DNA from 2 places in the Delftia deserti genome. Region 1 is predicted to be linked to the other one. Evidence: riboswitches for the same ligand, from Rfam matches in the RefSeq annotation. Region 1 holds a riboswitch; the other holds the start of a gene.
What was found. Region 1 has a riboswitch for cobalamin ahead of ACFPFG_RS00415 (TonB-dependent receptor). Riboswitches for the same ligand answer to the same signal wherever they lie in the genome.
Positions count from the first base shown of each region.

Region 2: another riboswitch for cobalamin. It lies ahead of ACFPFG_RS23105 (TonB-dependent receptor); the one in region 1 lies ahead of ACFPFG_RS00415 (TonB-dependent receptor).

Region 1 covers NZ_JBHSIH010000001.1:83,271-86,604, forward strand. Annotated here, with positions in the region: gene alkB (DNA oxidative demethylase AlkB) at 1-414, shown strand, start outside; gene ACFPFG_RS00410 (2OG-Fe(II) oxygenase) at 433-1,116, shown strand; cobalamin riboswitch at 1,129-1,447, shown strand; gene ACFPFG_RS00415 (TonB-dependent receptor) at 1,569-3,334, shown strand, end outside.
Region 2 covers NZ_JBHSIH010000001.1:4,839,123-4,842,456, forward strand. Annotated here, with positions in the region: gene ACFPFG_RS23100 (CHAD domain-containing protein) at 1-873, shown strand, start outside; cobalamin riboswitch at 912-1,196, shown strand; gene ACFPFG_RS23105 (TonB-dependent receptor) at 1,326-3,334, shown strand, end outside.

The DNA of each region.
Region 1 (3,334 bases):
CGCTACAGCGCCATCGACCTCGTCAGCGGCCAGCCCTGGCCCGCCATGCCGGCCCTGTTTGTCCGGCTGGCCGGCGAGGCGGCGGCGGCGGCGGGGTTCGAGGGCTTTGTGCCCGATGCCTGCCTCATCAACCAGTACCTGCCCGGCACCCGGCTTTCCCTGCACCAGGACCGCGACGAGCGCGATCTGGGCGCGCCCATTGTCTCGGTGTCCCTGGGCATGCCGGCCACTTTTCTGTTTGGAGGACTGGCGCGGGCGGACAGCACGGCCAGGGTGCCGCTGCAGCATGGCGACGTGGTGGTCTGGGGCGGTGTGGATCGGCTGCGCCACCACGGCGTGTTGCCGCTCAAGGACCAGCCTCACCCGCTGCTGGGCGGGCGGCGCATCAATCTCACATTTCGCAAGGCGGGCTGAATGGTTGGACGGTCTGAAATGGATAGGCTCAACAGCCAGGATCGCTTCGCCCGCCTGGATTGGGCGCGGATTGCCGCTGAGCTCGACGCCGAAGGCCATGCCCTGCTGCCGCAGCTGCTGACTGCGGATGAAAGCCGCGCCTTGGCCCGCGAGGCGGCCGCCGTGCCTGGCCTGCCGCCCTCCGTGCAGGCATGGCGCCCGGTGCTGTACGGGCATCTGCTGGCCCTGGCCAACCGCTGGCGCGAACACATGGGCATGCAGCCTGAGTTGCCAGGCTGCTTCGAGGATTTCATGCGTCCGGGCCGGCAAGCCGGCCAGACCCAGCCACAGCCACATCTGCTGCGCGTGCCGGAAGCGGGCCATGCCCCGCTGCGCTCGTACGGCGAAGGTGCGGCGGTGTTTCCGCTGCAGCTGGTGCTGCTGCTGTCCCGGCCGGGCCAGGATTTCGAGGGCGGCGAATTCGTGATGACCGAGCAGCGCCCGCGCATGCAATCGCGCCCCATGGTGCTGCCGCTGGGCCTGGGGGATGCGGCCATCATCGCCACAGGGCCGCGCCCGGTGCGCGGTGCGGCAGGCTTTTACCGCGTGCACCTGCGGCATGCCATCAGCCGCGTTCACCGTGGCGAGTGGCTGGGTCTGGAGCTGCTTTTGCACGACGTGCCCCAGGCGCCAAAGGCTCTGCAAACAGGCCGCTGGCTATAATGCCGCGCCTGCAAAGGCATCCGTGCAACAGGTGTCCGCATGCCAGCCATGGGGATGAAACGGGAACAAGGTGACTGCCAGCAAATGCTTTTTGCGCTGCCGGCACAGGCCTTGGCTGCCCCCGCAACGGTAAACAAGTCAAGGCGCTCCATGCCTGTCCCGCCAGTCTCCGCAACCCTGCGGAGGGGCGATGACAGGCTGTCACTGGTTCATGGCGTGGTCTGCAACATGCAGCTTTTCGCGGGTGGATTGGGAAGACGGGGCGCTGGGCGCAAGGCATGTCCTTGCGCCGCTTGTGAGCCCGGAGACCGGCCTGCTGCGTTTCCCGCCTGCTGTGCAGGCGTTTTCTTGACTGTCTGCGGGGTGCGGATGGCAACGCCCTGCTCCCCTTTCTTCCACGCTGGCTGGAGAGGCGGCAGTGCCTTGCTTTCGCATCAGACGGTCGAAGACCGATGTTCGAAATGCATTCCTCCTTTTCCAGCGTTTCCAGCGCTCGCGCTGCCCAGTCCCTTTCCGTGCGGCTGAGCCCGCTGGCCCTGGCCTGCGCCTTCATCTGCCTGCCGGCGCAGGCTCAAACACAAACGCCCACCCCAACGCCGCCATCAACCGCCCTGCCCGAGGTCCAAGTCACCGGCCAGGCCGAACGCATCGGCCAGCAACTGGCCCAGCCTGCGCGCTCTGCCAGCCATACCGGAGTCTCCAACCAGGAAGTGCCGGCCAGCGTGGACGGCGTCTCCGCCGAGCAGATGCAGGAGCGCGGCGACTACGCCCTGGTGGACGCCGTCACGCGCACCGTGGGCCTGACGTCCAGCAGCACGCCGGGCAACGGTGGCCTGTCCTTCAGCAGCCGCGGCTTTGCGGGTGTCAATTCCGTGGGCGTGGCCGAAGACGGCATGGTGCTGGGCGTGGCCGCGGGCACCACGGCCTATCCGGGTGACAGCTGGGGCTACGAGCGCATCGACGTGCTGCGTGGGCCGGCCTCGCTGATGTATGGCAGCGGCACCATGGGCGCCACCGTCAACGCCATCCGCAAGCAGCCCAGCCGCACCAGCTCGGCCGAGGTGCTGCTGGGCGCGGGCACGGACGACACGCTGCGCCTGGGCCTGGGCGTGACCGGCGCCCTGGGCGCCTATGCCAGCTACCGCATCGACAGCTACACCGCCCGCAGCGCAGGCGAGCGCGATCTGGACCAGTCGCGCAACGGCAAGTTCATGAGTACGCTGCGCTTGGAGCCCACCAGCGACCTGCAGATCGACCTGATCGCCGACCGCAGCGTGCAAAAGCCCAGCCGCTACTGGGGCACGCCGGGCCTGGACGGCAAGGTGGTGGAGTCGCTGCGCGACCGCAACTACAACGCCGAAGACAGCGTGCTGCGCTATGCCGACGAGCGCCTGCGCGCCAAGGTGCAATGGAAGGCCAATGACTGGCTGACGGTGCGCAACGAGCTGTACCACGTGCAGTCCGACCGCCACTGGCGCAACATCGAGGCCTATGCGCTCAACCCCGCCACCTGGACCGTGGGCCGCTCCGACTACCTGGAAATCCTGCACGACCTGGAGCAGACCGGCAACCGCCTGGGCCTGAACGTGGACCGGGGGGCGCACAAGATCGCCATGGGCTGGGAGGCCGCGCGCATCAACCTGCGGCTGTCCAACAATTCGCCCTATGGCGGCTCGTCCACGGTCTCGGCCTGGGATCCCGTGCACGGCAGCTGGGCCAGCCCCGATGCCACGGCAGCCAAGACAGAAACCGGCGTGACCCAGCACGCGCTGTACCTGGAGGACGCCTGGCGCATCAGCAACCGCTGGCTGGCCATGGCCGGCCTGCGCCGCGATGTCTACAGCTTTGCCAGCCACTCCCTGGTGGGCGGCACGGACTTCGACAAGACGCTGGCCGCCACGTCATGGCGCCTGGGCCTGACCTATGAGCTGGCCCGCAACACCCATGTCTACGGCCAGCTCAGCTCCGGCCACGATCCCGTCAACAGCCTGGTTTCGCTGAACCTGGCCAATACCGCCTATGCCTTGAGCAAGGGCCGCCAGGCCGAGATCGGCATCAAGCAACAGGTGGCGAACGGGCGCGGCGAGTGGACGCTGGCCGTGTTCGACATCAAGAAGGACAACATCATCACGCGCGACCCGGACCGCCCGGCCATCTCCATCCAGGGCGGCAGCCAGTCCTCGCGCGGGGCGGAAGCCACCGCCGCCTTCCAGGCCAC
Region 2 (3,334 bases), 4.8 Mb from region 1:
CAGCACCCTGACCGGCCCGATGCGGCCGGCTTTGTGCGTGCGGCGCTGACTGCTGCCCTGGCCCAGGCGCAGTCGCATCTGGCGGTTTTGGAGGGCGGTGGCAGCGATGCCGAGACCATCCACCAGCTGCGCGTGGCCCTGCGGCGCCTGCGCACCGTGCTGCGCGAATGCGCGGGGCTGGCGCCCGGCATGCGCGCCGAATGGGATGAGCCCCTGGCCCGGGCCTTTGCGCAGCTTGGCACGCTGCGCGACGCCGGCACCCTGGCCGACGTGGTGCGGCCGCTGCTGCAGGACGCCCATGCGCCCCTGTGCGAATGGACCGTGCCAGCTGCCGGGCAGGCCGACGCGGCCGCCGCGGTGCGCGAGCCGCAGTTCCTGCAGACGCTGGCCGAGATCCATGCGCTGGCGCAGGCACCCGCAGGAAAGCGGCAGCCCGGCCTGGCCAGCCTGTCTGCCGCAGGCACGCGCAAGTACCTGGTGCGGCGCCTGCAGCGCCTGCACCGCCAGGTGCTGCGCGATGGCCGGCACTTCGACCGCCTGCCGCTGGCGCAGCAGCACCGCGTGCGCAAGCGGCTCAAGCGCCTGCGCTACCTGGCGGACTTTGCGCAGGAATTCGCGCCCGGAATGTGGCCCGGCAAAAAGGGCCGGCGCTTTGCCGAGGCGCTGGTGCCCGCCCAGGACGCGCTGGGGCTGCACAACGACATGGCCGTGGCGGCCGCGCATTTCCATGCCGAGGCCGGCACGGACCCGCGCGCCTGGTTCGCCGCCGGCTACCTGCAGGCCCGCCTGGCCACCAGCGCGCGCAGCAGCCGCCGCGCGCTGCGGGCGCTGGCCCGCGTGCCGGGCTTCTGGGCTGGGCGCCATCAGCGATAATCCGCCGCTGGCGCGCCGGCGCGGTCCCTGGGCCGTGGCGGTGCGCTGTTGCTGAAGGTGCCCCATGCCGTTCGCCGGCCAGGGGTTCAACGGGAAGCAGGTGCGCGATGCCATCGAGATGGCCGCTCGCAATGCCTGCGCTGCCCCCGCAACGGTCAGCGGAATACAACTCCCCACGCTGGCGCGCCACCCACGGGTCACGCGCCGCAAGCCACTGTGTCCTCCTCGGGCATGGGAAGGCGGGGATGCCTGCCGCAGCGCGCCCATGATGCGCGCCGCAGCGTTCCGCAAGCCCGGATACCGGCCTTCTGCATTGCTTTCGGACGCCGCGGGAGTGCGCCTGTCCGGTCCGGCCCCAGCCTGCGCTGCCGTGGCCGGCTCCGGCGTGCGCGCTGTGCGGCGTGGTTCAGACGATAGGCCCCGCGGGTGAGTGGGGCAGTTGGGTTCAACGCATGCGCTTCGCTTCTTCGGCCGCCGATTCCTCCGGCCTTCTCTCTGTTCTTCCTCTTGTCTCCAGCCTGCGGCCCGCAGCGGCCGCCGTCCTGCTGGCCAGCTGCGCTGCAGCGGCCGGCGCCGCGCAGGAGCCGGCTTCCGGGCGATCCACGGACTCCGCCGACGATGCGCTGGATGCGGTCTTCGTGACCGCCACCGCGCGGCCCGAGGCGCGCAGCCGCATCGCGGGCACCACGCAGACCATCGACCGCGAGGCCATAGAGCGCTCCAGCGCGCGCTCGGTCACCGACCTGCTGGCCGAGAACGCCGTGGGCTTTCTCAGCGAATGGACGGCGGCCCAGACCTCGATGAACCTGCGCGGCGCCTCCACCGACGGCCAGGGGCGCGACTTCCGCAGCCAGGTGCTGGTGCTGGTCAACGGCCGGCGCGCGGGCACGGCCAACCTGTCCAAGCTCAGCCCCTCGGATGTGGAGCGCATCGAGATCGTGCGCGGCCCGTCCTCGGTGATCTACGGCAGCCAGGCCATGGGCGGGGTGGTCAACATCATCATGAAGAACGGAGCTACGGCGCCTGGCACGCGCGCCCAGGTCCAGGCCGGTTCATGGGACCTGTGGCGCACCGATGCGCAGACGGCCGGCGCCAATGACCGCTTCGACTGGTACTTCGGCGTGAGCGCAGGCGGGCGCGGCGACTACGAGTCGGGCGATGGCGGCACGCGCATGGAGAACACGGGCTGGAAGCGGCGCGGCGCCAGCGGCGCCCTGGGCTGGCAGCTGCACGAGCTGCACCGCGTGGAGCTGCAGCTGCGCACGGACGGCATCTACAACGCGGGCTTTCGCGGATCGGGCGCCAATATCCACAGCCGCGACAACCGCAGCAACCGCTCGCTGGACCTGACCTACGAGGGCGCACTGCCCGGCCAGCGCCTGAGCTGGACGACCCACCTCTACAGCCTGGTCGATACCGATGAGTTCAACTGGGCATCGCCCGTGATCCGCTCGGGCAACAGCGCCGTGCCCGGCACGGCGCGCGACTACAACCACCGCCAGCTGGACGCCACGGGCCTGCGCTTTCAGCCGCGCCTGCGTGTCAGCCAGACCAATGACCTGCTGATGGGCTTTGACTGGGAGCGCAGCAAGCTGCGCTCCGACCGCCTGCGCGTGGCCATGCCGGGCGGCCCCGCGGGCCAGGTCGCGCCCTACGACAACAACCAGACCGAGCAGGTGCATGCGCTGTACTTCGAGGACGCGCAGACCCTGCTTGATGATCGCCTGACCCTGCGTGCCGGCCTGCGCAAGACCTGGGGCACGACGCGTTTCGACGATACGCCCAACCTGGCCCTGGCCCAGGCCAGCACGCGCGACTACGACAACCACACCTGGTCGGCCGGCGCCACCTGGAAGGCCACGGACCGGCTCACGCTGCGCGCCGCGGCCTCCACGGGTTTCCGCGCGCCCACGGCCACCGAGCTGGCCTCGGACTTCACGGCCGTCGGCGGTGGCCGCACCTTCGGCAACCCCAACCTCAAGCCCGAGACCAGCCGCCAGATCGAGGTCGGCGCCGCGCTGCAGCAGCCCGGCTGGCGCGTGGATGCGGCCCTGTTCCAGAACACCATCAGCGACCGCATCATCACCGTCTCGCGCGGGGCCACGACCAACACCTCGGACTACGCCAACAACGCGGCCGACATCGTGGCGCGCGGCCTGGAAATGCAGGCCGACATGGACCTGGCGCGGGCGCTGGACCTGACGGGCCACCAGCTCAAGGCCTGGGCTGGCGGCTACTACCACTTCAGCATGCGGGACAAGGGCTCGGCCGCCTCCGCCAATACCGACAAGGTGCAGCGCATGTACCGCTACGAGGCCTCGGCCGGCGTGCGCTACGGGCGCGGCAGCGGGCGGCTGCAGGGCGACTGGAGCCTGCAGCTGTCCACGCTGCTGCGCGGTCCCATGTGGTACGACACGGAAGAGGCGCTGCTCATCCCGCAGGGCGAGCCCAGCAGCACCTT